DNA from 2 places in the Rhodoferax sp. SPJ21 genome. Region 1 is predicted to be linked to the other one. Evidence: predicted binding sites of a transcription regulator. Region 1 holds the regulator's gene; the other holds the start of a gene.
What was found. The regulator sigma-54, encoded in region 1, starts transcription at its own class of promoters, with help from an activator protein. The targets are predictions, from matches to a motif close to TGGCANGNAANCTGCTTT.
Positions count from the first base shown of each region.

Region 2: AC4BBN_RS00270 (transglutaminase family protein) is a predicted target of sigma-54. The motif match lies at 10,488-10,505, and genes of this name have one in related genera.

Region 1 covers NZ_JBYZMO010000002.1:3,322-18,022, forward strand. The annotation lists gene AC4BBN_RS07775 (THUMP domain-containing class I SAM-dependent RNA methyltransferase) at 1-1,182, opposite strand, end outside; gene AC4BBN_RS07780 (RNA polymerase factor sigma-54) at 1,227-2,804, opposite strand; gene lptB (LPS export ABC transporter ATP-binding protein) at 2,812-3,564, opposite strand; gene lptA (lipopolysaccharide transport periplasmic protein LptA) at 3,573-4,196, opposite strand; gene AC4BBN_RS07795 (thiol:disulfide interchange protein DsbA/DsbL) at 4,306-4,965, opposite strand; gene AC4BBN_RS07800 (SPOR domain-containing protein) at 5,046-5,762, opposite strand; gene argS (arginine--tRNA ligase) at 5,775-7,448, opposite strand; gene AC4BBN_RS07810 (PsiF family protein) at 7,584-7,892, shown strand; gene AC4BBN_RS07815 (LysR family transcriptional regulator) at 7,942-8,892, opposite strand; gene AC4BBN_RS07820 (CaiB/BaiF CoA transferase family protein) at 9,104-10,315, opposite strand; gene AC4BBN_RS07825 (malate synthase G) at 10,490-12,706, shown strand; gene AC4BBN_RS07830 (ABC transporter ATP-binding protein) at 13,127-14,206, opposite strand; gene AC4BBN_RS07835 (ABC transporter permease) at 14,203-14,701, opposite strand, start outside.
Region 2 covers NZ_JBYZMO010000001.1:71,584-86,284, reverse strand. The annotation lists gene parC (DNA topoisomerase IV subunit A) at 1-604, shown strand, start outside; gene AC4BBN_RS00290 (methyl-accepting chemotaxis protein) at 701-2,482, shown strand; gene AC4BBN_RS00285 (RidA family protein) at 2,506-2,964, opposite strand; gene AC4BBN_RS00280 (transglutaminase family protein) at 3,055-4,068, opposite strand; gene AC4BBN_RS00275 (circularly permuted type 2 ATP-grasp protein) at 4,133-6,718, opposite strand; gene AC4BBN_RS00270 (transglutaminase family protein) at 6,852-10,427, opposite strand; gene AC4BBN_RS00265 (ComEC/Rec2 family competence protein) at 10,545-11,447, shown strand; gene AC4BBN_RS00260 (hypothetical protein) at 11,646-12,746, shown strand; gene AC4BBN_RS00255 (hypothetical protein) at 13,400-14,380, opposite strand.

The DNA of each region.
Region 1 (14,701 bases):
ACGTGCAGAGCCAGCAACCATGTCGAAGCGGAACAGGCGGCATTCGATGGGGCCGTTCCACATCGGTACGCGGCGCGACTCTTTGAGGCGCATCTTGCCCGGCAGCTTGAGGTCGGGCGTCAGCATCCAGGCGGTCCAGCCGGCGTAGTTGCGCTTCCAGTGGGTGGCCAGCTGGGGGAAGAAGTCGGCGCTGCCGTCTTCGGTCTGCGCGGCTTCGCGCCGGCCAGCGACACCGGCGACTTCAATCCGCTCGCCGTAGGGCGGGTTCAGCAGCATCACGCCGGACTCGGCTGGCGGCATGCGCTGCAAGGCATCGCCGCCACGGAACTCGACCACACCGCTGACACCCGCGCGCTCGGCATTGCGGGTCGCGAAATCGACCATGCGGAAGGCCACATCGCTGCCGAAGATCTGCGTCTGGGGCTCGTGCTCAGCCTCGTGGGCCTGGTCCTGGATGATGGACCACACATGGGGCTGGAACGGCAGCAGCTTCTCAAAGCCAAAGCGGCGCAGGCTGCCGGGCGCAATATTGCAGGCGATCTGCGCGGCCTCGATCGCGATGGTGCCGCTGCCGCAGCAGGGGTCGTACAGGGGCGTGGTGCCGTCCCAGCCGCTGGCGGCGATCATGGCCGCAGCCAGCGTCTCTTTCAGCGGCGCGTCGCCCTTGTCTTCACGCCAGCCGCGCTTGAACAGCGCGTCGCCCGAGGTGTCGATGTAGATGGTGGCGCGCTCGGTGGTCAGGTGCAGGTAGATGCGCACATCGGGCCACTGCACGTTCACGTCAGGGCGCACGCCGGTCTTGAAGCGGAAGCGGTCGGCCACCGCGTCCTTCACCTTGAGCGCGGCGAAGTTCAGCGAATTCAGCGGGCTGTGCTGGGCCGTGACCTCGATCTTGAAGCTTTGCTTGGGCGTGAACCAGATCTCCCAGGCCACATTGCTGGCGGCTTCGTACAGGTCTTTTTCGCTGCGGTATTCGGTGTTGGACAGCTCGATCAGCACACGCTGCGCCAGGCGGCTGTGCAGATTCAGGCGCATCGCGTCGCGCCAGGAGGAACGCACCAGCGTGCCGCCCCGCATCACGCGCAGGTCTTCGCCCTGCAGGCCGGTAATGCCATGCACCTCTTCGGCCAGCAGCTCTTCCACGCCGGCGGCGCAGGGTAAAAATAGTTGAAGTTGGTTCATATCAATCGTTTCATAGCGTCACCGGGCTTGTCCGGTGCCGTCCATTACAAAGCCTTGCGCAGATTCGTCGGAGCAATTCTGAGCGCTTCGCGGTACTTGGCCACGGTGCGGCGCGCGCATTCAATGCCCTGCTCTTTCAGCATGTCGGACAGCTGGCTGTCGCTGAGCGGCTTCTTGGGGTCTTCAGACGAAACAAACTGTTTGATCAGCGCGCGCACCGCAGTGCTGGACGCATTGCCGCCGGTCTCGGTCCCCAGGGACGAACCGAAGAAATACTTCAGCTCGAAGGTACCGTAGGGCGTGGCCATGTATTTGGCGGTGGTGACGCGGCTGATGGTGGACTCGTGCAGACCCAGCTCGTCGGCGATCTCGCGCAGCACCAGGGGGCGCATGGCCAACGCACCGTGGCTGAAGAAGTTCTTCTGCCGCTCGACGATAGCGTTGCTGACCCGCAAGATGGTGTCAAAGCGCTGCTGGATGTTCTTGATGAACCAGCGCGCCTCCTGCAAGCGTTGCTGCAGCGCGGCATTGTTCGACGAGTCCTTGCCGCCGCCCTTGTGCTGGCGCAGCGCATTGGCGTAGATGTCGTGCACGCGCAAGCGCGGCATGACCTCGGCATTCAGCTGCACGCGGAAGCGGGCCTGGCCACCACGCCCGACCTTGACCACAATCACGTCGGGCACCACGATGTTGCGCTCCACATCGACAAAGCGCCGCCCCGGCTTGGGCTCCAGCCTAGCGATCAGCGCCATGGCGGCCTTGATGTCGGTCTCGGTGGCGCGGCACAGCTGGGCCAGGCGCTTCACGTCGCGCCGGGCCAGCAGATCCATGGACTGGCGGCAGATGCGCATAGCCACCTTGCGTGCAGGGTCCTCGCCCAGCACGGACTGCAAACTCTGCAGCTGCAGCAACAGGCATTCGCCCAGATGCCGTGCGCCCACGCCCGCCGGCTCCAGGCTTTGCAGCAAGCTCAGCGCCACGGTGAAGCGGTGTACCAGCTCTTCCACGCTCTCGGCGTCGTCGCCGGCCAGGCCACGCGCCAGGGTTTCGAAATCGTCTTCCAGGTAGCCGTCGTCGTTCAGCGACTCGATCAAAAAGCGCAGCGCAGCCTGGTCCACCTCGCCCAGCCGCAGGGCCAGGGCCTGGCGGTGCAAATAGCTGGTCAGCGACTCCTGGTTGCGGGCCAGCTCGGTGGCGTCCATCTCGCCGTCATCGCCCAGGTTGTTCTGGCGCGCCGGGGCATCGCCACCCCATTCGCTGTCGTCGGGTTTGATCTCGGAAGTGCCGTCGCCATCCCAGCTGGTGTCGTCACCGCCGGTCAAAGGGGATTCAGCATCATTTGGGGCTTCCGCGCTGGATTCACTTGCGTATTCAGCTATAGAACTTGTAGCAACCTCAGCCTCACGCTCCCCTGTGCTGACCGGCGTATCGGACTGGGCCAGGCCGAACTCCTCGCGTGGAGCCTCGTCCATATTGCGTTCCAGAAACGGGTTGTCGTCCAGCATCTGGTCCACTTCCTGGCTCAGTTCCAGGGTGGACAGTTGCAGCAGGCGGATGGACTGCTGCAACTGGGGCGTCAGCGCCAGATGCTGTGAAACGCGTAGGGATAAGCCTTGCTTCATCGGGACATCACATCTTGAAATGTTCGCCGAGGTAGACGCGACGCACATCGGCGTTGTCCACAATCTCGGACGGCGTGCCCTCGGCCAGCACATGGCCGTCGCTGATGATGTAGGCGTGGTCGCAAATGCCCAGCGTTTCACGCACGTTGTGGTCGGTGATCAGCACGCCAATGCCGCGCGACTTCAGGAAGCCGATGATGCGCTGGATCTCGATCACGGCAATCGGGTCGATACCGGCAAAGGGCTCGTCCAGCAGAATGAAACGGGGCTGGGTGGCCAGGGCACGGGCGATTTCCACACGGCGGCGCTCGCCACCGGACAAGGCCATGGCCGACGACTCACGCAAATGCTCCACCCGCAGATCCTGCAGCAGGGCCGTCAGGCGCTTTTCGATCTCGGCGTGGGTGAGGGATTTGCCGGCCTCGTCGTGCTGCAGTTCCAGCACGGCGCGCACGTTCTCTTCCACCGTGAGCTTGCGGAAAATCGAGGCTTCCTGGGGCAGATAGCTCAGGCCCAGGCGCGAACGCCGGTGGATGGGCATGTGCTCCACCGACTGGCCGTCGATGGAAATATGGCCGCCATCGGCCCGCACCAGGCCCACGATCATGTAGAAGGAAGTAGTTTTGCCCGCACCGTTGGGGCCTAGCAGGCCCACCACCTCGCCTTTTTTGACGGCCAGGGTCACGTCTTTCACGACCTTGCGCTTGCCGTAGGCTTTTTGCAGATGGCGCGCCTCCAGGCGGCTTTCTCCCGACTCCACCACCGCCGTCACTTCTTCATGCCCTCCAGCGTGGTAGTGGAGCGCAGCACCGGTGCAGCACCGGCAGGCGCCGTGCCGCTAGGGGCCGACGCTGCGGCCTTGGGGGTCAACATGGCGCGTACGCGGCCATTCTGGCCACCGGGATTGCTGCCGGCTGTGCCACTGTCCACGGTGAATACGTCGGTGGTGTTGTCGTAGACGATCAGTTCACCGGTGATTTCGTCGTTCACCTTGCTGCCAACCAGGCGGCGCAAAATGGCCCGCTTGATGAAACGCACGTTGTCCAGCTTGCTGCTGTACTCGATGGTTTCGCCCTCGCCTTCTATGTATTCGTCCAGGCCGTCGCGCTTCTGCTTGAAATACGCCAGCTTGCCCGGCTCGGCCGTCACCACGCCGAACTGGTTGCCCTCGGCGTCCTGGCGCACATCGACGCGGGCGCCACGGATGATGATGGTGCCCTTGGTCATCACCACCTTGCCGGTAAAAACGTTGGTCTGCTTCAGATCGTCATAGCGCGCCGCGTCCGCCTCGATATTCATAGGCTTAAGTTTGTCGGCTTTTTCCGCGTGGGCTGCTCCGCCTAGGCCGACGAAACAAACCAAGAGCAATGAGAGTAGGGTGTTGATTTTCATAGAGGCACGAATCTTGCAATCCATTGTAACGGCCAGCCACCCTGAGTTGGACGTAGCCAGAAAAAAGCCCGCTGACGCGGGCTTTTTCATCTCTCTGGCCTTGACGGAATCAGGCTTTCTTGCGCTGCTCGGCCACCAGATATTCCACGATGGTCAGTGCGCGCGGCATGTTCTGCGCCTGGCTGCCGTCGGTGTAGAACTTGCCGGCCACGCCCAGCGCGGGCACGCCCGCCACCTGGTAGGCCTGCTGCAACTGGGACGCCTTGCGCACCTTGGTGCTGACACCGAAGGACTGGTAGGTCTCGGTGAACTTGGTCTTGTCCAGGCCCTGCTTCACGGCCCAGGCGATCACCAGATCATCTTTGTCCAGACGCTGGTGCTCCACATGGATGGCGTTGAACACCTTGCCATGCAGGGCATCCAGTTGGCCCAGGGCCTCCAGCGTGTAGTAGAGCTTTTGCGGCGGAATGAAGCTGTCTTGAAAGTTCACAGGCACGCGTTTGAAGGAAATATCCTTGGGCAGGCGCTTGAGCCACTCCACCAGTGCGGGCTCAAACGCATTGCAATGCGGGCAGGCGTACCAGAAGAACTCGATCACCTCAATCTTGCCGGCCGGGGCTTCGGTAGGCGCCGGCTTGTCCAGCACCAGATAATCCGTGCCTGCCACGGGCGGCTTGCCCTGCGCCAAGGCGCTACCGGTGTGGCCCACAGCCAGCGTGGAACCAGCCAGCACACCCGCTGAAGCCAGCGAAAACTCACGACGTTTCATTGCAAATCACTCCTTGTGGGGGGTCGGACCGGCGCCGGGCGCAAAAGTTCAGCGCGCGGCACCAGCTTCAATAGGGCTGGTCAGCGCTGCACTCGCACCAGGGTGGTTTCGTTACCGGCACTTTCCAGCCGGTCCTTGGCATGGTCGGCATCATCGCGCTTGGCATAAGGGCCCATACGCACCCGGTAGACGGTGCGGCCGGACTGCTCGCGTTCGGTGACCTTGGCCTCCATGCCCATCATCGCCAGCTTGGCGCGCTGGGCCTCGGCATCTTCGGGCGTGCGGTAGGCACCGGCCTGCACGAAATACTCAAACGGCTCAGCCGTGGGTGCCAGCGCAGGCGCCGTGGCCACAGTCGCCGACGCAGCTGCCTTGGCTTTAACCTTGGCCAGATCACCCAACGGATCCGCGGAAGCGGCCGCCGATGGCTTGGCTTCTGGCTTCGCTTCTGGCTTGGCGGCAACTGCCGCCGGGGGTGCGGGCACCACAGCCGGAGTCGCCGCCGGGGCTGGTGGTGGCACCACCATCGGGGCCGCCGCATCCACCGCACCGGATGCCACGGGCGCAGCAGGGCGCACCGTGTTTTTGCCGTGCAAGGGGGTGTTCGGGTCCCAGTCCTTGTTTTTCTGGCTTTCGACCGCGTCGTGGTCTGCGCCATTGGCCTGGGTTTTGCCGCTCATGAACGGCACCGGCACCTTGGTGACATAGACCGCCACCGCCAGCGCCGAGCCCAGGCCGACCACCACCCCGATGATGAAGCCCAGGATGGTGCCGCCGCTTTGCTTGTGTTTTGTCATGCTTGCTGTCAATTACATTTTTTCTGGAGCATCCACGCCCAGAACTGCCAAGCCATTGTGCAATACCTGCGCACACGCGGCGACCAAGGCCAGGCGCGCCAGCTTGAGCGGCTCGTCGTCCACCAGCACGCGTTCGGCGTCGTAGTAGCTGTGTAGGTTGGCGGCCAGCTCGCGCAGGTAGAAAGTCACGTCGTGCGGGGCAAAGCCATCGGTTGCTGCGGTCAGCATCTCGGGGTACTTGGCCAGTTGCAGCATCAAAGTCTGTGCCTGGGGAACCAGCAGGCTGGACAAGTCCACGCCCTGCAGTTTCGCCACATCGCCACCCCAGTCGCGCAGCATCTTGCAAATGCGGGCGTGGGCGTACTGCACGTAGTACACCGGGTTGTCGTTGTTCTTGGCCAGCGCCAGATCGATGTCGAAGGTGTATTCGGTGTCCGGCTTGCGGCTCAGCAGGAAGAAGCGCACCGCGTCCTTGCTGGTCCAGTCGATCACGTCGCGCAGGGTCACGTAGCTGCCGGCACGCTTGGATATCTTCACCTCTTCGCCGCCGCGCACCACGCGCACCATGGTGTGCAGCACGTAGTCTGGGTAGCCCTGAGGGATGCCCACATTGGCCGCCTGCAGGCCGGCGCGCACGCGGGCGATGGTGCCGTGGTGGTCGGTGCCCTGGATGTTCACCACCTTGGTGAAGCCGCGCTCCCACTTGGCGATGTGGTAGGCCACGTCGGGCACAAAGTAGGTGTAGCTGCCGTCGGTCTTGCGCATCACGCGGTTCTTGTCGTCGCCGTAGTCGGTGGACTGCAGCCACAGCGCGCCGTCTTGCTCGTAGGTCTTGCCGGCTTCCTGCAAGCGCTTGACGGTGGCGTCCACACGGCCGCTGGTGTACAGGCTGGACTCCAGGTAGAAGTTGTCGAACTTCACCTTAAATGCTTGCAAGTCCAGATCCTGCTCGCGGCGCAGATAAGCCACGGCGAATTCGCGTATGGAATCCAGGTCGTCCACATTGCCCGAGGCCGTGACTTCGCGGTCGTCGGCCTTGACGGTCTTGCCGGTCAGGAAGTCCTGCGCGATGTCGCCGATGTAGTCGCCGTTGTAGGCGGCTTCGGGCCATTCGGCGTCGCCGGGCTTGAAGCCCTTGGCGCGCATCTGCGTGCTGGTGGCCAGGGTGCCGATCTGCACGCCAGCATCGTTGTAATAGAACTCGCGGTACACGTCCCAGCCCTGGGTGGCGTACAGGTTACAGATGGCGTCGCCCAGCGCTGCCTGGCGGCCGTGGCCCACATGCAGCGGGCCGGTGGGGTTGGCAGAGACGAATTCCACCAGGATATGCTGGTTGTTGCTGGGCTGCACGCCGAAGCTGAGTCCGGCGGCCAACACCTCGCGCACCACTTCCTGCTTGGCGGCGGGCTTGAGTTTGATGTTGATGAAGCCCGGGCCGGCGATGTCGATGGCCTCGACCCATTTTTCGAAAGCTGGCTGCTCCAGCAGAGCCACGCGCAGGTTTTCACCCAGCTGGCGCGGGTTCAGCTTGAGCGGCTTGGCCAGTTGCATGGCGGCGGTGCAGGCGAAATCGCCGTGCGCGGCCACTTTAGGGGACTCGAACGCGGCTTTAGCGCCAGCGCCGGGGGCAATTTTTTCCAGCCCGACGGCCAGCGCCGCGAGCAATTCGTGTTTGACTGAGAGCATGGCCGGATTTTACCGGGGGGTCATTGCTACCCCGGTCCTCCGGCTTGCGCATTGCGGCGTTATGGGTTGCAATCCAGTCGTCTTCGGACCTCGCGCACTGGATTTACCCCCACAAACATCTCTTCTGGAGCTTGCATGAAACAACTATTACCTCTCCTAGCCGCCCTGGGTCTGACTCTGTCTATGGGCCTGGTCCATGCGGCCGACAAGGAGCCAACTCCCCAGCAAGCCAAGATGTCGGCCTGCAGCAAAGAAGCCAAAGGAAAAAAAGGCGATGAATACAAGGCTGCCGTGAAAGCCTGCCTGAGCGCCGACGCGCCAGCAGCAGCCGATGGCAAGACCGCCCAGCAAAACAAGATGGTGACCTGCAACGCCGACGCCAAAACCAAGGCGCTCAAGGGCGACGAGCGCAAGAAGTTCATGAGCGACTGCTTAAAAGGCTAAACCCCCCGCCCTCCCCATGCAAAACCCGGTTCGCCGGGTTTTTGTGTTTTCAGGCCCGTCCGCTGCGGTCCGCAGCCGTCCAGAAGCCCGGTTGGCTGTAGTGGAGCTTCAAAAAGTCTATCCACAGCCGCACCCGCAGCGGCAGGTGCTTGCGCTGCGTGAACACCGCGTAGATGCCATTCGGCGGCGCGGCAAATGCGTCCAGCACCGACACCAGTTGGCCGCTGGCAATCTCGGCCTCCACCTCCCAGGTGCTGCGCCAGGCAATGCCGTAGCCGGCCAGACACCAGTCGTGCAAAACCTGGCCGTCGCTGCAGGCCAGCGGGCCGCTGGGCTTGGTATAGAACAGCTCAACCGCATCTTTGTCGCCACCCGCCACTGGCAGCTGAAAGGCCCAACCGCGCGTCTGTGAAGACTCGCTGGACAAGGCCAGGCAGGCAAAACGCGACAACTCACTGGGGTGCTGCGGCGTCCCAAAGCGCTGCAAAAAAGCAGGCGTGGCCACGCACAGGCGGCGGTTGTCGGCCAGGCGCATGCTGACGAGGTTGGAGTCGGGCAGGTCGCCCACCCGCACCGCGCAGTCAAAGCCTTCACCGCCCAGGTCCACCACGCGGTCGCTCAGGTTCAGCGACACCGTCACCTCCGGGTGCCGCTCGCGGAACCAGGGCACCAGCGGCGCTACATGGCGGCGGCCAAAGCCGGCCGGCGCGGTGATGCGTAAATGCCCGCTGGCCTTGACACCGCCGGCTGACACACTGGCCTCGGCATTCGCCAGGTCGGCCAGCACGCGCTGGCAGTCCTCCAAAAAAGCCGAGCCTTCGTGCGTGAGGCTGATGCGCCGGGTGGTGCGCAGCAGCAGCTTGACGCCCAGGCGCTCTTCCAGCGCGTCCAGCCGGCGGCCGATGATGGCCGGGGCCACACCTTCTGCCTGGGCCGCCGCCGTCAGGCTGCCGCGCGCCACGACGGCGACAAAGGTTTCCAGGGTTTTGAGGCGATCCATCGGTTCACAAATCTAATAAAACAAGCCTGATTAGCAACATACATCAGACGTATCACCACACCCGTTCGCCCTGAGCCTGTCGAAGGGCTCTATCAGCAAGCCCTTCGACAGGCTCAGGGCGAACGGGGTTTTGAATGCGCGTGGTCGCGATCCGAGACATGTATCCAATCAGGAAAAAAGGCTCCAGCGCAGGTAATACCTGCGCAATCAGCTATGTATTTAATAGCATCAAGGCGGCTATCTCGGCCTCGCCATAGCCCAGCCCGCGCAGCAGCTCGGCGCTGTGCTCGCCCAGCTTGGGCGGGTTCAGGCGCACGCCGGGGCGCTGGCCGTCCAGCGTCAACGGCAGCAGCACGGTCTGGCTGGCGCGGCCATCGGGCAACTCCATGGGCGCCAGGCCGCCGGTGGCCAGCAAATGCGGGTCGTCCAGCAGGTCCTGCGGGCGGGTGATAGGCGCGTAGGGCAGCGCGTGCTTTTCAAATACCTCGGCGATGTGCGCCGCGCTGAACGGCGCCATGCGCTCGCGCAGGATGGGCATCATCCATTCGCGGGCACGCACCCGGTCGTTGCTGGACTTCAGGCGCTCGTCAGCAAACAGGTCGGCAAAGCCGAAGACCTCGCAGAATACGGCCCAGGCGGAATTACTGACCACGGCCAGAAAAATCTGCTCGCCGTCCTTGACCTTGAACACGTCGTAGATGGCCCAGGGCGACAGGCGCTCGGGCATGGGCGCGGCGGGCTTGCCGGTCACGGCGTACTGCATCATGTGCTGGGCCACCAGGAAGACGTTGTTCTCAAACAGCGCGCTTTGCACCTCCTGGCCCAGGCCGGTTTTCTCACGTTGCGCCAGCGCCGCCATGGCCCCGATGGCGCCAAACATGCCACCCATGATGTCGTTCACGCTGGTGCCGGCGCGCAGCGGGTCGCCGGAGCGGCCTGTCATATAGGCCAGGCCGCCCATCATCTGCACCACCTCGTCCAGCGCCGTGCGGTGCTCGTAGGGGCCGGGCAGAAAGCCTTTGTGGCTGATATAGATCAGGCGCGAGTTCAGCGTCTTCAGGCTGGCGTAGTCCAGCCCCAGCTTTTGCATGGTGCCGGGCTTGAAGTTCTCGCTCACGATGTCGGCCGTCGCGATCAGACGCAGCACCGCCTCCTTGCCCTCGGGCGTCTGCAGATCCAGCGCCAGGCTTTTCTTGTTGCGGTTGAACAGCGCGAAAAAGCCGGCCCCCGCGCCCAGCAGCTGGCGCGTGGCATCGCCCTCGCGGCCATGGCCGATCGACTCGACCTTGATCACCTCGGCCCCCAAGTCCCCCAGCACCAGGCCGCAGGTGGGGCCCATGACCATGTGGGTGAATTCGACGACGCGCAGGCCAGCGTAGGGCAGTGCGGGCGTTGGGTTTTCTTCATTGTGGACAGCGGACATGCAGGTTTTTCCCCGGATTGGTGACAATAAGGAAGCAAGGCTCCATTGCATCTATTTTTGTCACATATAAATGCAATTTAACTGAATTAATGGCCGATTAAGTATCGAATACGATAGGCCCATCGTTTGCTTAAGCCATTATTCTCCGACCCACCCTCGCAAAGGCGCACCACTATGACAGCACGCACCACCCGCCACCAGCTCCAGGTAGCCACCGTTCTGGACCAGTTCATTGAAGACAAAGTGCTACCCGGTACCGGTGTGGACAGCGCCAGCTTCTGGGCCGGGTTCAGTGCGATCGTGGCGGACCTGGCGCCCAAGAACATCGCCCTGCTGGCCGAGCGCGACCGCCTGCAAACGGCGCTGGACAGCTGGCACAAGGCCCACCCCGGCCCCATCGCCGACATGCCTGCCTACAAGGCCTTTCTGGAAGAGATCAGCTACCTGGTGCCCAGCCCTAAGAAGGTGAAGATCAGCACCAAGAATGTGGACGCCGAGCTGGCCATCCAGGCGGGCCCGCAGTTGGTGGTACCGGTGCTGAACGCGCGCTACGCGCTGAACGCCGCGAACGCGCGCTGGGGCTCGCTCTACGACGCGCTGTACGGCACGGACGTGATCAGCGAAGAAAAAGGCTGCGAGAAAGTGGGGCCGAAAGGCTACAACCCCAAGCGCGGCAAGAAGGTCATCGAGTACGCACGCAATGTGCTGGACCGCTGCGCGCCGCTGAAGAAGGGCACGCACGTGGGCTCCACCGGCTACCGCGTCAAGGGCGGCGAGCTGGTCGTCACGCTGAAGGACGGCAGCAGCTCCAAGCTGGAGCACAAGTCGCAGTTCGTGGGCTTCCAGGGTGAGGCCAAGGCGCCCTCTTCCGTGCTGCTGGAGCACAACGGCCTGCATCTGGACATCATCATCAACCGCGCCACGCCCATCGGCAAGAGCGACGCAGCTGGCGTGAGCGATCTGGTGCTGGAAGCCGCGCTGTCCACCATCCTGGACCTGGAAGACTCGGTGGCCGTGGTGGACGCCGAAGACAAGGTGCAGGCCTACGGCAACTGGCTGGGCATCTTGCAAGGCACGCTGACCGAAAGCTTTGACAAGGGTGGCAAGACGCTGACCCGCGGCCTGAACGCCGACCGCATCTACACCTCGCCCGAGGGCAAGAAGGACGTGAAGCTGCATGGCCGCAGCCTGATGTTCGTGCGCAATGTGGGCCACCTGATGACCAACCCGGCCATCACCTACACCGCCGCCGACGGCAGCACGCAAGAGATTCCCGAGGGCATCATGGACGCGGTCATCACCACGACCATCGCCCTGCACGACCTGAAGAAGACCAAGAAGGACGCCATCCGCAACTCGCGCAAGGGCTCGGTCTACATCGTCAAGCCCAAGATGCACGGCCCCGCCGAGGTGGCGTTTGCCGCCGAGCTCTTCAGCCGCGTGGAAAAGATGCTGGGCCTGGCCGACAGCACGGTCAAGCTGGGCATCATGGACGAAGAGCGCCGCACCAGCGTCAACCTGAAAGCCTGTATCGCCGCCGCCGAAAGCCGCGTGGCCTTCATCAACACCGGCTTTCTGGACCGCACGGGTGATGAGATGCACACCGCCATGCTGGCCGGCCCCATGGTGCGCAAGGGCGACATGAAGACCAGCGCCTGGATCCAGGCCTATGAAAAGAACAATGTGCTGGCCGGCCTGAGCAGCGGCCTGCGCGGCAAGGCACAGATCGGCAAGGGCATGTGGGCCATGCCCGACCTGATGAAGGCCATGATGGAGCAAAAAATTGCCCACCCCAAGGCCGGCGCCAACACCGCCTGGGTGCCCAGCCCCACCGGCGCCACCCTGCACGCCCTGCACTACCACCAGTTGCTGGTGCGCGACGTGCAGAAGGAACTGGAAAAGACCAACTACGAGAAGGCCCGCGACGGCATTCTGGACAACCTGCTCCAAATCCCGGTCACCCCCACACCCCACTGGAGCGCCGCCGAGAAGCAACAAGAGCTGGACAACAACGCCCAGGGCATCTTGGGCTATGTGGTGCGCTGGGTGGACCAGGGCGTGGGCTGCTCCAAGGTGCCCGACATCCACAACGTGGGCCTGATGGAAGACCGCGCCACGCTGCGCATCAGCAGCCAGCACATGGCCAACTGGCTGCACCATGGTGTGGTGACCAAAGAGCAGATCACCGAAACCTTCGAGCGGATGGCCGCCGTGGTGGACAAGCAGAACGCGGGCGACAAGCTTTACAAAAACATGGCTGGCCACTTTGCCACCAGCGCCGCGTACAAAGCAGCCTGCGACCTGGTGTTCAAGGGCCTGGAGCAACCCAGCGGCTACACCGAGCCGCTGCTGCATGCCTGGCGCCTGAAGGTGAAGGCAGGCACGGCCTGATGGCTTGCTATTGAATCAGTAGCTGCCCGCGCAGGTAATACCTGCGCCAGCGCCTGATTTCATGCACAAAAATGGCACCCTAGGGTGCCATTTTTTTGACTTGCAGCGAGCCGATCCAAGCTGTATTTGCTATGGAATATGCAGCTACCAGCGCAAGTAGAACCTGCGCTGGAGGGCATTTCCCCCACAATAGAAAACGGCAGCTTGCGCTGCCGATCTTGTTTACAAACCCACTGCTCGCCCGGCGTGGCACCGGGGGGTGGGCCGCCTGCACTTTAGCGTGCGGGCATCCGGCGACGATCGCGATCGTCAGAGGGCCAGTTGTATTCGTTGCGTTGGGCTATCGTGGTCATGGGAAACTCCTTGTGCACCTACAACGAGCTGCCCCAACGACCGGTTGACAAAGTTTTTACAAGTTTTTTATACCGTGACAAAGTTGGCAAATACGTGGGCCTGGCCCATGACGGTAATTTGCACGGTAGAACCCAGCGGCGGGATGTGGATGGCCGGGCTGCGCACCAGCAGCGGCTCGGTGCCCGCCTGGGCCTCGTCCAGCAGGCGTACGGTCAGGCCGCACAAGGCACCGCCGAAGTCGATGTCTTCCACCACGCCGCAGCAGGCTTCAGCGTCTGGGTCCAGCTGTTCCGTCGGAACGGGGGTCAGCTGCAGCTGCTCCGGGCGCAGCATGATTTGCGCCGGACCGCTGCGTTCACTGTCGTTAACAGCGATCACGCCCAGCGCACAGGTCGCCCAACCCTGCGCCAGTTGGGCCGGCAGCAGAATGGTTTCACCCAAAAACTGGGCGGTGGCAGCATCTACCGGGCGCAGGTACAGCGCGTTCGGCGCGCCGACCTGGACCAGCTTGCCGCCACGCATCACAGCGACCTGGTCGGCGAAGGACAAGGCCTCGGCCTGGTCGTGCGTGACCAGAATGGTGGTGATACCGGCGGCACCCAGCAGCTGGGCCACGGCTTTGCGGGTGCTGGCACGCAAACCTGTGTCCAGCGCCGAAAACGGCTCGTCCAGCAGCATCAGGCGCGGCCGCAAGGCCAGGGCGCGGGCCAGGGCCACGCGCTGCTGCTGCCCGCCCGACAGTTCGTGCGGGCGGCGCGACAGCATGGCCGGGTCCAGGGCCACCATCTGCATCAGCTCGGTGATGCGCTGGCTGCGGTCGGGCGCGTTGCGGGCCAGGCCGAAGCCAATGTTGTCAGCCACGCTGAGGTGTGGAAACAAAGCCCCTTCCTGCGGCACAAAGCCGATGCCGCGCTGGTGGGCCGGCACGGATTGCAGACCCTGGGCCAGTTGCTGGCGCCCCAGGCTGATGCGGCCCACATCGGGCGCCTCAAAGCCGGCGATCAGGCGCAGCAGCGTGGTTTTTCCGGAGCCAGAAGGCCCAACGATGGCGGTGCGGCTGCCGGCGGGCACATGCAGGTCCACGCCGTCCAGCGCCACCACCGGGCCATAGCTTTTACGCACCGCATTCAATTCAAGAAAACTCATCTTCCGGCGGTCCGTTTCGATTGCACATACAAAAGCCAGGTCATAGGCATGGACAGCAGCACCATGGTCAGCGCATACGGTGCGGCTGCGGCGTAGTCGATTTCGCTGCTGAAAGCCCAGAAGGCCGTCGCCAGGGTTTGCGTGCCGCTGGGCGCCAGCAGCAAGGTGGCCGTCAACTCGTTGGTGATGCCCAGGGACACCATGGCCATACCGGCCGCAGCCCCCGGCGCGGCCAGGCGCAAGGTCACGGACCACAGCGCCTGTGCGGGCGAGCGGCCCAGGCTGCGCGCCGCATATTCCAGCTCTACCGGCGCCTGGGCAATGCCCGCACGCAGACTGACCAAGGCGCGCGGCAAAAACATCAGCGCATAAGCCAGCAGCACAGTGAAAACGGTTTGGTAAATCGGCAGGGCTACGCGCACAGTCACGGTGACCAGGGCCAGGGCCACCACCACGCCGGGCAGCGAGCCAACCATGTAGTTGCACGCCTCGGTA
Region 2 (14,701 bases), on a different contig from region 1:
CAAGGTCGGCCGCGTCTATACCGTGCCGGTTGCCTCGCTGCCCGGCGCACGCGGTGATGGTCAGCCCGTGACCACGCTGATCGAGCTGGAGCCGGGCACCCAGGTGGCGCATTATTTTGCCGGCCCGGGGGCGGCCTGCCTGCTGCTGTCCAGCTCAGGTGGCTACGGTTTCCTGGCCACGGTGGACGATATGCTGTCGCGCCAAAAGGGCGGCAAGGCCTTCATCACTGTGGGTGAGGGCGAAACGGTGTGCGCACCCTCGCATGCCAGCGGTGGCGGCGGTGGGCAGCCGGTGCTACCGGCAACCCATGTGGCCTGTGCTTCGGCGGGCGGGCGCATCCTGACCTTCGAGATTACGGAGCTGAAGAACCAGCCCAAGGGCGGGCGTGGTCTGATGATGATCGATCTGGAAGACAAGGACAGCCTGGCCGGTGCGGTGGCGTATACACGCAGCATCCGTATCGACGGCATAGGCCGTGGCGCCAAACCGCGGTCGGAAACCCTGGAAATCCGCAGCCTGAACAATGCCCGTGCGGTGCGTGGGCGCAAGGGCAAGGTGGCGGACCTGGGATTCAAGCCCCATGCGGTGTTGCGACTGGAGTAAACCCTAGGGCGCGAGCCACGCCAGTCCTATGTTTCCGGTGGATGTCTGTCACAATTTGCGGTGCACACCGACGGCACATTCAACCGGGGACAAATCATGAACTTCAGCAATCTCAAAGTAGCCTCCAAGCTTTGGCTAGCAGTTGGCGTCATCGTCGCGACTTTGCTCGTTTTGGTGGGTCTGGTCAGCTACAGACTCGACAGGTTGGAGACGCAAAGTGCAGCGGCGCAAGCCGCCATGATGCAGCGCGTGATGAAGTCCACCAAGTGGTCGGGGCTGACGGCCATGAATGCGGTGCGTGCCGAGGCGTCGCTGCTGAGCAGTGATCCTGCGGTGGGAAGTGCCTTCAAGGACCCGACGGCGGCCACCAGCACCCAGATTACTGAAATTCAGAAGAGCATCGTGGAAGAGGCTTCGAGCGAAGCCGACAAAGCGCAACTGGAGAAAATTGCCAGCAGCCGCAAGCAGGTGTTGGACAGCCGGGCGCGGGCCCAGCAACTCAAGAAGGATGGCAAGGCCGAAGAGGCTGTGGCTTTGCTCCAAGGGGAGGTGAAATCCACGGTTACGGCCTATCTGGGCGAACAGCGCAAATTTGTGGAAATGCAGGAGCAGTCTTTGCTCAAGTCCGAGGCGGACGCGAAAGCCGAGCGGGCCCTGCTGTTCAATGTGATCAGTTTGGGATTAGCGGTGTTGGTGTTCGGTGTGCTGGCTGGCGCTTATTGGTTGATCCGTAGCATCCAGCAGCCGCTGCAGCAGGCCAACACGGTGGCCGCACAAATCGCCGAGGGTGATCTGAGCATGCAGCTGCAGTCTGTTCGGAAAGATGAGTTCGGTGATTTGCTCCGCTCGCTGGGTAGCATGAGTGGGGCATTGGGCCGCATGGTGCACCAGGTCCGCCAAAGCACCGACAGCATTGCGATTGCCAGCGCCGAGATTGCCAGCGGCAACAACGACCTGGCAGCGCGTACGGAGCAAACGGCCAGCAATCTGCAGCAGACTGCGGCGTCCATGGACCACCTGACCAACACCGTACGCAACAGTGCCGACAATGCCCAACAGGCGACTACGCTGGCTGCCAATGCATCGCATGTGGCTCAAAAGGGCGGCGAGGTGGTCAAGCAAGTGGTGGTGACCATGGAAGACATCAACGCAAGTAGCAAGAAGATTGCGGACATCATTGGTGTCATTGATGGCATCGCCTTCCAGACCAACATTCTGGCTCTGAATGCGGCCGTGGAGGCCGCCCGTGCGGGTGAGCAGGGCCGTGGCTTCGCGGTGGTGGCCAGTGAGGTGCGTAGCCTCGCGCAGCGCAGCGCCCAGGCGGCCAAGGAGATCAAGGGGCTGATCGACAGCTCGGTGGAAAAGGTGGAGTCCGGTGCGCGCTTGGTGGCAGAGGCCGGCACCACCATGACGGACATCGTGCAGTCGGTCAAGCGGGTGACCGATATTGTGGGTGAGATCACCTCAGCTGCGAATGAGCAAAGCTCGGGCATTGGTGAGATCAACCGGGCCGTGGTGACCCTGGACCAGATGACCCAGCAGAACTCCGCCCTGGTGGAGGAAAGTGCGGCGGCGGCCAGCAGCATGCGGGAGCAAGCGGCACAGCTGGCATCTGCCGTGTCGGTGTTCAAGGTGCCTTCGTCCATCCATGTGCAGCCTACGCCGTACCCGTCTGTGGCGCCCGCCAAGGCGCCCGGTGGAGCCAGTCACAGTGCACAGCCCGCAGCTAAATTGCCTGCCAAAAAGCCTGCGATAGGGGCTGCTGTGGCTAAGAAGGTAGTCAAATCCCCAGCGCGCACGCTGGCGGCACCCAAGACCGCTGGCGTAAGCCAGCCCAGTACCTCTGCGGGTGGCGAAGGCGACTGGGAGACCTTCTAAGAACCTTTTTGGCCAGGGCTGGCTCAGGCGACTTCTGCGACCAGTTCGATCTCTACGCAAGCGCCCATGGGGATTTGCGCCACGCCAAAAGCGCTGCGCGCATGCGCGCCTTTCACCGGGCCGAACACTGCGCCCAGCAATTCGCTGGCGCCGTTGGTCACCAGATGCTGCTCAGTGAAGTCAGCGGTGGAGTTCACCAGGGACATGACCTTGACGATACGGGTGATCCTGTTCAGATCGCCCACCGCGGCGTGCAGCGTGCCCAGCAGGTCAACCGCTGCAGCACGAGCTGCCGCCTGGCCGTCGGCGGTGCTGATGCTTTTGCCAAGTTGGCCAACCCAGACCTTGCCGTCCTGCTTGGCCAGATGGCCGCTCAGGAACACCAGATTACCGGTTTGTACAAAGGGCACATAGGCTGCTGCCGGCGTAGAAACGGGGGGCAGGGTGATGTTGAGTTCTTTGAGTTTGGCGTAAACGTCCATGGTGCTTCCTTATGGTTAAAAATGGTTCTAGCGCAGGTTTTATCTGCGCAGTTAGCTATCTATTTGATAGTGAGTGAGCGTAAGGCTACTTCAGGACTGCCATTGCGTCGGTGCGGGCAACCAGTTGCTGCTTTGGGATTGGCTTTGCGATACGCCGCCGTCTGCTTGGCCTGGCCCGGTCTGGCTCTGGCGTTGGGTCAGGTGGGCATAGGATATGGGCGCGGCCTCCAGCGGCATGACGGTGACGGCGACGCGCAAGGTGTGGCTGGCGCCGCCATGGATAACGCCGCGCATCGGCGACACATCCGAATAGTCACGCCCTGTGGCCAAGGTCACATAGTCTTCACCCGGCATGCGGTTATTGGTGGGGTCGAAGTCACACCAGCCCTGGTCGCCCACAATGTCTGGCACATAGACGGATGCCCATGCGTGGGAGGCGTCACTGCCAATCAGCCGGGGTTGGCCGGGCGCCGGGTGCGTCAGCAGGTAGCCGCTGACATAGCGTGCCGGTAAGCCCATGGCACGGAAGCAGGCCACCATGATGTGGGCAAAGTCCTGGCACACACCTTTGCGTAGCGCCAGCGCCTCGACTGCGGGTGTGTTGACTTCAGTGCTTTCAGACGAATAGGTGAAGTCGGTATAGATGCGCTCCATCAGGTCCTGGGCAGCCACCAGCAGGGGCACGCCTTGCGCGAAACTGGGCCGTGCATAGGCAGCAAAATCGTCATGGCGCGGCACATAGGGGGATGCAAATACGAATTCGGAGGCCGGATTGAAGCGTCCGCCGGCTTGGTAGCGGAAGCGCTCGCGCACCTGTTCCCAGGGCATGCCGCTCTGGGCCCAGGCGGGTTCGCGGGTGTTGACCACGCTGCGAGCGATCACGCATAGTCGTTCGTGGGCTGCCTGCAGTGAAAAGAACGAGCACAGATTGCCGTACACATCCAAGGACTGGGTTAGCTGGCTGGGCGTAGGGCTGATTTCCAGCGTATGGCTCAGCAGCTGCTGGTGGGCGCTGCTGGGCGGGCGCAAATGCGCCACGTGTTGGGCGGTCTCAACTGCCGGATGGTAGGTGTAGCTGGTTTCGTGGGTGATTTCCAAGCGCATCTCGGTGGCCTTTCAATGGATTGCGCCGTGCACGGCCTGGCGGGCATGTTGGCGTGGCTGCACATCAGGCTCCCAGGCTTCGCTTGGCGTCCCGCGAATGGGTGAAGTAGGTAGCGCTGATGTCGTCCGAGGTGTCATAAGCACATTGTGCACACTGCGTCAGCAGCCGTATCAGGTGGCTGTAGTGCCCCTGGGCGTCCACACTGCACAACTTGGCCAGATCCCAGTCGGCCGGTGCCACGACCTTCTGGGCCATGGGGCTGAGTTCATTTGGCGCGCTGCCAGCCAGCTTGGCCAGGCGACCACGCATTGTCTGTGCGACCCAGGCCAGCGAGCGGGGGTTATCGCGGTCCAGCACCAGCAGGTCCAGCAGGGCCACGACTTCGCGGCTTTGCTGGTACTGCGAATGGAAGGTGATGCTGCTGTCAAACAGCGACACCATGGCTTCAAAGCCGCCGGTATTGGCCACGGAGCCGGTTTTGAAACCGCGCGCCAAAGCGCTGGACAAAAAGCCCAGGCGCTCGATATGGCGGCCAATGCTGAGCAGGCGCCAGCCATCATCACGGGTCATGCGGTCGGTCTGGGCGCCGGTCATCGCGGCCAGGTGGGTGCTGGTGGCTTCGAGCACCTGCAAGGCTTCAATGGGCGAGAAGTCGCTGCCACGGCCATTGCGGGCGCAGCGGCTGAAGAACTTCTCTTCGGCGCGCAGGATGACGTTCCAGTGCTCCTGCGACAGCCGTTCGCGCAGCGTGGCCGCCGTGTTCTTGATGGCCCGCAGGTTGTAGCCCACGCTGTGCGCAGCATTCGGGTCCGCCAGTGCGGCGATCAGTGAGCGTTCAAACACCCGCCGCGCCTGCAGCGGGGAGGGCACAGCGGCCAGTACCAGTCCGTGCTGTACCGACATTTCATGCAACCAGGACAGGAAGGGCGTGGCCGTCTGGTCTTCTCCCCCTAGGCCTTCCAGGGTGACGCGCGCCAGGCGCAAGGTGTTTTCGGTGCGCTCGGCATAGCGGCCCAGCCAGAACAGGTTTTCGGCTGCGCGGCTGGTGACGCGGTGGCTGCGCCGTGTCACGACCTCAGGCGACAGGCTGGTGTGCAGCAGCGTGGTGCGGTCCACTTCGCCTTTTGCCTTGACCCAGACGTCGGCACTGCTGCCGCCACGCTGCATGGATGCCACGCTGTCGCCGGCATTCACCATGCGTGCCAGGCCGCCAGGCAGTACGCGCCAGGACTGCGGACCATCCGATACGGCAAATACGCGCAACATGGTGGAGCGCGGTGCAATGCGTGCCGGTTGGCCGGGCTGGGTGCTCCAGGTCGGCATTTGCGACAGGGGCATATAGGCTTGCACCGTGTATTCGTCGCCCTGGCGCAGGATGCGGCCAGCCCATTCGTCTAGCTCGCGGCGCGACAGGGACCTGCCCAGCACAGCGTCAAACGAGCGGCGGCTGGCGGCGCCCTGGTAGGTGGGTTTGATCACACAGTTGCCGAGTTCGGGCAGGGCGGCTTCCATGGCGGCACGCTCGCCGCACCACCAAGTCGGTAGGGCTGGCAACTGCAAGTCTTCGCCCAGCAAGTGGCGCGACAGGGCCGGCAGAAAACCCAGCAAAGCGGGGGATTCAAGAAAGGCCGAGCCGGGTGGGTTGGCCATCAGCACATTGCCAGCGCGTATGACCTGCAGCAGCCCGGGTACGCCCAGGCGGGAGTCGGGACGCAGCTCCAGCGGGTCCAGGAACTGGTCGTCCAGGCGTTTCAGCAGCCCATGTACCGGCTCCAGTCCTTTCAAGGTCTTGAGGTAGAGGCGCTGGTCGCGCACCGTGAGGTCGCTGCCTTCTACCAGGGTCAGACCCAGGTAGCGTGCCAGGTAGGCGTGCTCGAAATAGGTCTCGTTGTACGGGCCGGGGGTGAGTAGGGCGATGTGGGCATCCTTGCCTGCCGGGCTCATGCGCTTGAGGCCATCCACCAGGGCCTGGTAGGTTGCGGCCAGGCGCTGGATGTGCATGGACTCGAATGCCTGCGGAAACAGGCGCGAGATGGACAGCCGGTTTTCCAGCAGATAGCCTAAGCCCGAAGGGGCCTGCGTGCGTTGCGATACCACCCACCAGTTGCCGTCGGGGCCACGTGCCAGATCAAAGGCGGCCACGTGCAGGTGGGTACTTCCCAGGGGCTGCACGCCATGCATGGAGCGCAGATAGCCAGGGTGGCCTTGCACCAGATCGGGCGGTAACAAGCCCTGCGCCAGCAGTTGTTGGGGGCCATAGATGTCGGCTAGCACGCGGTCCAGCACGCGCACCCGTTGCAGTACGCCGGTTTCGATTTGTTGCCAGCTTTCGGGGGTGACGATCAGCGGGAAAAGGTCCAGCGACCAGGGGCGCTGTGGATTCTCCGGGTCGGCGTAGACGTTGTAGGTAACACCGTTGTCGTGGATCTGGCGCTGTAACTGTTCGGTGCGCCGGTTCAGGTCGGCAAAGCCGCTGGAGCCCAGGTGTTCAAAAAAATGGTTCCACTCCGGTACTAGGGGCGCGCGATCGGCGGCGGACTTGTGCGGCGTGGCGTCGGATGCCCTGGCCTGGCCGCGCAACTCATCAAAATGCCCTAGTGCTGCGCTGCGCGCAAGCACAGACGCCAGGGCTCGGGGGTCCTGCGACATGGGCATTTGAAATAGGGGGGTGTTCTGATTTTCCACAATTCACCCAATTGTCACACCAGATGACGGGGCAAATGCCGTAGGCAGATGCCCCCCGTGCATAAACATATGCCACCCACCAGGGGCGGCGGGTGGATTAGCGACGCAGATCCAGAGTGAACGGGAACTCGCGGCTGCCGGGCACGTTGATGGTGGCCGGGGGCACACGCATCTCGCCAGGGGTATGGCCCATACGCGTGAAGCGCGACAAACGGCGGCTTTCTGCGGTGTTCGCATTGACCGGGAAGCTCTCGTAGTTCACACCGCCTGGGTGGGTCACGAAGTACTGGCAGCCACCTACCGAGTGCTTCATCCAGGTATCCACAATGTCGAAGGTCAGTGGCGCATGGATGCCGATGGTGGGGTGCAGGGCCGATGGCGGGTTCCAGGCGCGGTAGCGCACGCCGGACACATATTCGCCCACGGTGCCCGTGGGCTGCAGCGGCACGGCATGGCCGTTGCAGGTAACCACGTAGCGGCTTTGGTTGAAGCCGGTCACGCGTACTTCCATGCGCTCCAGCGACGAGTCCACATACCGTGCGGTGCCGCTGGACGTGCTTTCTTCGCCCAGCACATGCCAGGGCTCCAGCGCGTTGCGCAGGGTCAGCGTCATGCCATGGGTCTGGATGTCGCCCACCAGCGGGAAACGGAATTCTAGATGTGGTGCAAACCAGCTGCGGTCGAAGGCATAGCCTGCGGCCACCATTTCGTCGATCACATCGTTGAAATCCATCTCGATGAAGGCCGGCAGCATGAAGCGGTCATGCAGCTCGGTACCCCAGCGCGTAGCGGGCGCCTTGTACGGTTCGTTCCAGAAGCGGGCCACCAGAGCGCGCAGCAGCAGCTGCTGGGCAATGCTCATGCGGGCATGTGGCGGCATCTCGAACGCGCGGAACTCCAGCAGGCCCAGTCGGCCAGTGGCGCTGTCTGGCGAGTACATCTTGTCAATGGAGAACTCGCTGCGGTGGGTGTTGCCGGTGGCGTCGATCAGGATGTTGCGCAGCGTGCGGTCCACGATCCATGGTGGCATGTCCTGGCCGTATTTTTCACGGTTCTTGGCGACCTGTTCGACCGCGATTTCCAGCTCGTAGAGCTGGTCGTTGCGGGCCTCGTCCACGCGTGGCGACTGGCTGGTCGGGCCGACAAACATGCCGCTGAACAGATAGCTCAAGCTGGGATGGTTGTGCCAGTAAACCAGCAGGCTGGTGAGCAGCTCGGGCCGGCGCAGGAACGGGCTTTCTGCTGGTGTGGCGCCACCCATGACGAAGTGGTTGCCACCGCCGGTGCCTACGTGGCGGCCATCAGTCATGAACTTTTCGGCGCTCAGGCGGGATTCGAACGCGGCGTTGTACAAAAACTCGGTGTTGTATACCAGCTCGCCCCAGGATGTGACGGGGTGTACGTTGACCTCGATCACGCCGGGGTCGGGGGTCACGGCCAGCAGCTTCAGGCGCGGGTCACGCGGTGGTGGATAGCCTTCAAGGACCAGCTTGACGCCGAGTTGCTCGGCCGTGTTTTCCACGGCGGACAGCAGTTCGATGTAGTCCTCCAGCAGCTCCAGCGGCGGCATGAAGACGTAGATCACGCCGGACTTGGTGCCCACGGCTTCGGCCTTGGGGCCGCTGGCGCGGCGCGGGTCGCGTACTTCCACGCACAGCGCAGTGCGGCCGACCCAGGAGGCGGACTCATTGCGTGCCGGCATGCGGTTGAAGTCGGCGGGCTCGGTTTGCCCTGGGCGGGACGCATTTGCCAACGGGGGCACGGCGCCCAGTGCGCTGGCCGAGCCGTCCTGGCGTTGCCGGGCGGCTTCGGGCTGCGGCGTACCGCCGGCCTGGTAGGGCATGCTGGCGCGCTCGGTCAGCGTAGGCACCTGGGTCGGACGCAGAGGGCCGCCGACAGCGGTGGCGCTGCTGGTGAAGCCGGCTGCACGCGCCGCAGCACGGTTGGCGTAGCGGGCGTAAATGCTGCTGGATTCGGGCAGGCCCGGGCGTGGAATCGACGGGTCCTGCTCAATCATGTACGGGAATTCAGCCTCGCTGACCCATGGCAAGGAGTCCAGTGGCAGGCGGAAGCCCATGGGCGAATCGCCGGGCATCAGGTACATGCGCTCGTCGCGCAGGAACCAGGGGCCGGTGGTCCACACCGGGCCGGCCAGGCGGGGGCCGTCGGCAGGGCGGACCGGCAGTACATAGCCGATCACCGAGTCCAGTTTTTGCTCGAACACCCGGCGCAGGCGGGCGCGCTCCATCTCGTCGCTGAGCTTGGAGTTGAACGGGTCTACGTTGACCGGCAGGCGGCGTTCGCGCCACAGGTAGTACCACACGTCTTCAAAGGCGGGCAGGATGAACTTGGGGGTGATGCCCAGGTTTTCCGCCAGCCGTTGGGTGAAGCGCTGTGCGTCTTCGCTGGTGTAGCTGGACGGCTGGCGTTCATCGGCAAACAGGGCGGGGTTGCGCCACACGGGCTGGCCGTCGGCACGCCAGAAGATGTTCAGCGCCCAGCGTGGCAGTTGCTCGCCGGGGTACCACTTGCCTTGGCCAAAGTGCAGAAAGCCGCCCTGGCCGTATTCGTCGCGCAGCTTTTGCACCAGCTCGGTGGCGAACCCGCGCTTCGTGGGGCCGAGTGCATCGGTATTCCATTCGGCGGCGTCGCGGTCATTCACGGCGACAAAGGTGGGCTCGCCGCCCATGGTCAGGCGCACATCGCCGGCGACCAGGTCTTGGTCGACCTTTTCACCCAGGGCCAGCACTTCGGCCCATTGCTCGTCTGTGTAGGGCTTGGTGACGCGTGGCGATTCGTACAGACGCGTGACCTGCATGTGGTGGGCGAACTCGACCTCGGCCTTGTCCACGCCGCCTTCAATCGGCGCGGCGCTGGAAGGCTGGGGCGTGCAGGCCAGGGGGATGTGGCCTTCACCCGCAAACAGACCCGAGGTGGCGTCCAGGCCGACCCAGCCGGCACCGGGCAGGAAGACTTCGCACCAGGCGTGCAGGTCGGTGAAGTCCACTGTCGTGCCGCTGGGGCCGTCCAGGGCTTTCACATCGGGGGTCAGCTGTATCAGGTAGCCGGATACGAAGCGCGCCGCCAGGCCGCAGTGGCGTAGCAGCTGCACCAGCAGCCAGCCGGAGTCGCGGCAGGAGCCGCTGGCTTTTTCAAGCGTTTCCTCCGGTGTTTGCACGCCGGGTTCCATGCGGATCAGGTATTTGATGTCGTGCTGGATCTGCTGGTTGATGGCAACCAGGAAGTCATTGGTGGGCTGCTTCTTCAGGTCCAGCTTGTCGAGATAGGCCTGCACCAGCGGCGTGGCAGGCTCTGTCATCAAATAGGGGGAAAGTTCTTCCTTCAGGCCATCTTTGTACTTGAAGGGGAAGTGCTGGGCCTCGGGCTCCAGGAAGTAGTCGAAGGGGTTGTACACCGCCATTTCGACCACCAGGTCCACTGTGACCTTGAATTCGGTGGTCTTTTCGGGGAACACCAGGCGGGCCTGGTAGTTGGCGAACGGGTCTTGCTGCCAGTTCACGAAATGGTTGGCGGGTTCAATTTTCAGCGAGTAAGAGATGACATTGCTGCGGCAATGGGGGGCAGGGCGCAGACGGATGACTTGGGGGCCGAGGTTGACCGGGCGGTCGTACTTATAGTGCGTAACGTGGTTCAGTGCGGCGTGGATCGACATGTATGTGTCTCTTGGTAGCTGGAAAGTTCTGGCCAGACAACGTCTTGGCCTGCTCGCATACTAGCAAGTCCTGAGCCACGGGAATGTGTAGATGATGTGGCAGTGAGACATAACCTTATGCAAAACCCTTGGCCGTCTGAAATTAAACGCGTGGCGCTGGTGGCTCCTGGCCTGGCGGGTTGGGTAGCGGGCACGGCGCTGCAGCTAGCGCAGGCGCAACTGTGGTCCTGGCAGGGTTATGGGTCGATTGTGCTTCTAGCGCTTTTTTTTATTGCGTGTGTAGCTATTAAAAGTATAGCTTTTGTAGCGTCTTGGATACATGGGATGACCCGATGGGCCCTGGCTTTTCTGGGGGCCTTGTTGCTGGCCTTCGGGCTGTGCGGCCTGCGCTGCACGGCCTATGTGCAAACCGCGCTGGACCCCGCGCTGGAGGGGCGTGACATCACGGTGGTCGGGGTAGTGGCGCAGATGCCACAGCGTACCGAGTCCGGCCTGCGTTTTCGGCTGGAAGTGGAGTCCGCCCGCATGGGCAATACGCAGGTTGCCGTGCCGCCACGCATCGACCTGTCCTGGTATGACGGTGTGCTGGCTTTTGGCGCGGGCGGCAGCGCCGCACAATGGGAGCTGCAACGCCAGCTGCCCGACCTGCGTGCCGCCCAGCGCTGGCAGATGACGCTGCGCTTGAAGGCGCCACACGGCGGACGCAACCCCCACGGATTCGACTTCGAGCTGTGGCTGTGGGAGCAGGGCGTTCAGGCCACCGGCTATGTGCGCGCCGGCCCCAACGATGTAGCGCCCCAACTGCTGGAGAGCACTTGGTGGCACCCGGTGGAGCGAGCGCGACAGGCGGTGCGTGATTCCATTTATTCGCATGTGGAGGACCGCCATTTGGCCGGCGTGATTGCGGCCCTGGTGGTGGGTGACCAGGGGGCCATCGAGCGGTGGTGGCTTACATTAAAGTTCTGCTCCGGGATATCGTTGATTCATAAGGGTTTTTTACTTTCACAACTTTCGGAGTGACATTAAAACCTTGCTCCAGCAAAAACTGGTTGAAAACTGAAGTGACATTAAAGTTCTGCTCCCAAGAAGGTCCGTTGAAATTAGCGACCCTCAGCGGTCGGAACTGGCACCCATAAATGCAAAACGCACCATGTAGGTGTGTAATCTGGGCAACACTGCCGGTTCATTCAGGCAACTGGTTATCACGCAAGGGGCCACTTGGACATGAAAATCTCACGTGAAGAGCTCTATCGCCGTGTTTGGGCGACACCGGTTCGAACCCTGGCCAAAGAATTCGGCATTTCTGACGGAGGCCTGGCCAAGGTTTGCCGCAAGAATCACATACCGCTTCCGCCAGTTGGGCATTGGATGAAAGTACAGCATGGGAAGGCGGTGTCGCAGCCAGCACTCCCACCTTTAGAGGCCAAAGAATTGGTTTTTGAGGTGAGTTCCAATCGGTTCCATGCTCCATCCATGCCGGATGTGCAGGCCTTGGTCACCAAGGTTCCCGAGTTGGATTTCAAGGTTCCTGCCAAGGCAATAGACCTCTCGCCCATTGCCGCACAGACCCATAAAGCACTGTTGGCGGCGAAGCCTGATGCTCGCGGGTTGGTGGCCTGCGCTGGGTCTAGCGTATTCAATTGCTCGGTCAGTCCCGATTCGGTTTCTAGGACTGTTCGCATGCTGCACGCCATCGAACTGGCATTGCCGCAGCTGAATGCCAGGTTGACTAGCGCAGGCAGCCACTCCCCCGTGGTGGTTGAGTACGAAGGCACCACGGTCAGGATGCGGGTCATTGAGGCGTACACCCGGTCGGAAACCAAAGTGCAGAACAGCAAGTACGAATGGGACTACACCAAGACGTACAAATACCATCTGACCGGGCGCCTCACCTTTGAAATCGAGGAGTGGTTCGACGGACAAAAGCGGTGGTCCGACACAGCACGGCAGTCCATGGAGGGCAAGCTGGGCGGTTACATCCTGAGTCTGGTGGACGCCGCCAAGGCAATCATTCAGCGCAAGCTCGAATGGGCGGAACAGGAGCGCTTGCGCGAGGAGGCTGCCCGTAAGCGTGATGAGGCCGCCAGGCGCCTCAAGGAAGAGCAGGCCTTCCGGCAGCAGTTATTCGACGAAGCTGCGCTCTGGCAGAGATGCGAGGCGGTCCGGCAATATCTTGACCACGTTAGGGGGCGGTTCGCTACCAGCAAACAGCCGATTTTGCAGAAGGACATGGACTGGCTGGAACATGCTGAATTGGCGCTAGCCGACATGTTGCCGCTCGAGAGGCGACTGGCCCAAGCAACGGCCCCCTCCCCCTAATATTCCTTCTTGGCTGCTCGAAATCGACATAAGCAGTTGATTTCAAAGTGTTTTGGCCAACAGCTTATTACCACCCAGCACCGATGAAAAAAGCGCCCAAGTTGAGAATTGAGCGCTTCTTGAGGTAATCCTTTGTTGCTTAGCAACGCCTAAACCAGAACGGCTAGCCTGTGCCCAACGAGCTATTCGAGGAGGGGTCCGGCTATCCGCGCTGCTCAATGGCACCCCATCGACGTGGACCTGAAGCTCGCGTTCAAGAAGTCTCCTTCAGTGCTTTGCCGTGGCATTGTGAGAAAGTTCCTCGCCGCGATTCTTAAAAAGGTCTGTTTTCAGGGGCACTACGCGACGTGTTTCTCCCTATTGAGGGGCGAACACCTTACGAAACGCCAAGCGATTACGCCGGCATCCTGTCTACTCAGTCCCGGGGACCGTAGCCCGTTACGTATGTCTCAAAGTGGTCTTCGCACAGAGGGCCGGCATCAGTGGTGTTCTGCGCGGGGGCTCCGCAATATTCGCACTCTTGGCCGCGAAGCTCAGCATCCTTTTTACAGGACGGGCACAACGGGTGGGTAGGGTTGAACTCCGCGTCCACGTCCTCGAATGCCACGGGACCCGTTTTGCAGCCACAGTTTCTGCATTTGAAGCGGAGAGCGTTAGCCATGAGGCACTCCTTTGCCCATCGTGCGTGCAAAGAAGGCTTCAGCCTGCTGCTCAGATGTCAATGGCGCCCATGCTGGCTTGTGCTTATAGAGCAGGTTGCGCATGTCTTCCGACAGCTCGACCTCCACAAGGTATTTCAGGAATGACACAAGCCCTTGGCGAGTCTCCAGCATCGTGGCGAAAGTGTTTTCTTGGAGGTCATCCAGGATACGGTCGGCGTCTTTGTATCCGCACTCCAGCGTCATAATGACGCATTGAAGGGCATCAACGAAGTAGTTCTCTGCCAGCAGTCGTTCGCCAAGCGCCGCCAAGGCCATTGGAAAACCATTGATGTGCGCTTGGACTAGCAGTTCCGCAGACTTTGTGGACAACGGCTTGCCAAATGGAGTTGCCAACAGGCCGCCAATGAACTGCGAGTACACGTGGCCCTGTTTGGCCAAGGCGTACATAGCCTCCTTGATGTGCTTGTCGGCTTCTACCTCGGTTCCGTAGAAGAAGCGGCGATACTCCGGCTCTCGCGGGTCGACTACGAGCACGTCATTAAAGGTATTACGGAATTTTTTGGCGACCTCGTCTCGCAGCTTATCGACGAGCTGCGCGTGCTTTAGCCCGAGTAGCTTCTCGCTCAATTCGTCATATTTGCGAGCCTTACTGCTTGCAGTACCAACGTTCAGGGCATGAGCGCGCAAGTCTTCGATGGTCTTGACCTCTGGATGCGAGGGGATGCTCACTTGCAGGCAAAGAGTGTCGCATTCTTGGCTCGCAAGCTCGAAGTCATTCTTCAGGTATTCGAATTTTTCCAGTTCGAACGCGGAGTGAGGCAACTGACGCGGCCAGTATCTGGGAGGACGAACTCCGGAGTCTTCCTGAACAGGTTCGGAACGAACAAATGCAAGTGATTTCCCGGTAAGTAAAAACCTGCGGGGAACTGTAAGAGCCTTGCCCTTATGCTGGAGTCGGAATGATGGAGCCATGATGTGCACTTTATGAAAATTTTTGGCATCCGACCTCTACCGCAAATTTCAAAAAGCGAATCGGGCTGAAGACAGTACTCATCAGGCCGAAGACACGATTCAAATAACCAACTATCACGCCAATGTTTTGTCCTGGGGTCGGACAGCGAGTGAACTCGCTGGAGACAATGTGGAGGCTTGTGCCACGCATGAATTGTAACCTTTGGCCGTCGACCTCTCGGGAGACGGCATGCAGAATTTTGTGTTGATGGACGCTGCTGCGCGCCACTGAACACTTCTATATCAGCAAGAAAATCTACGCCCCCCTACAGGGGGTAGGTA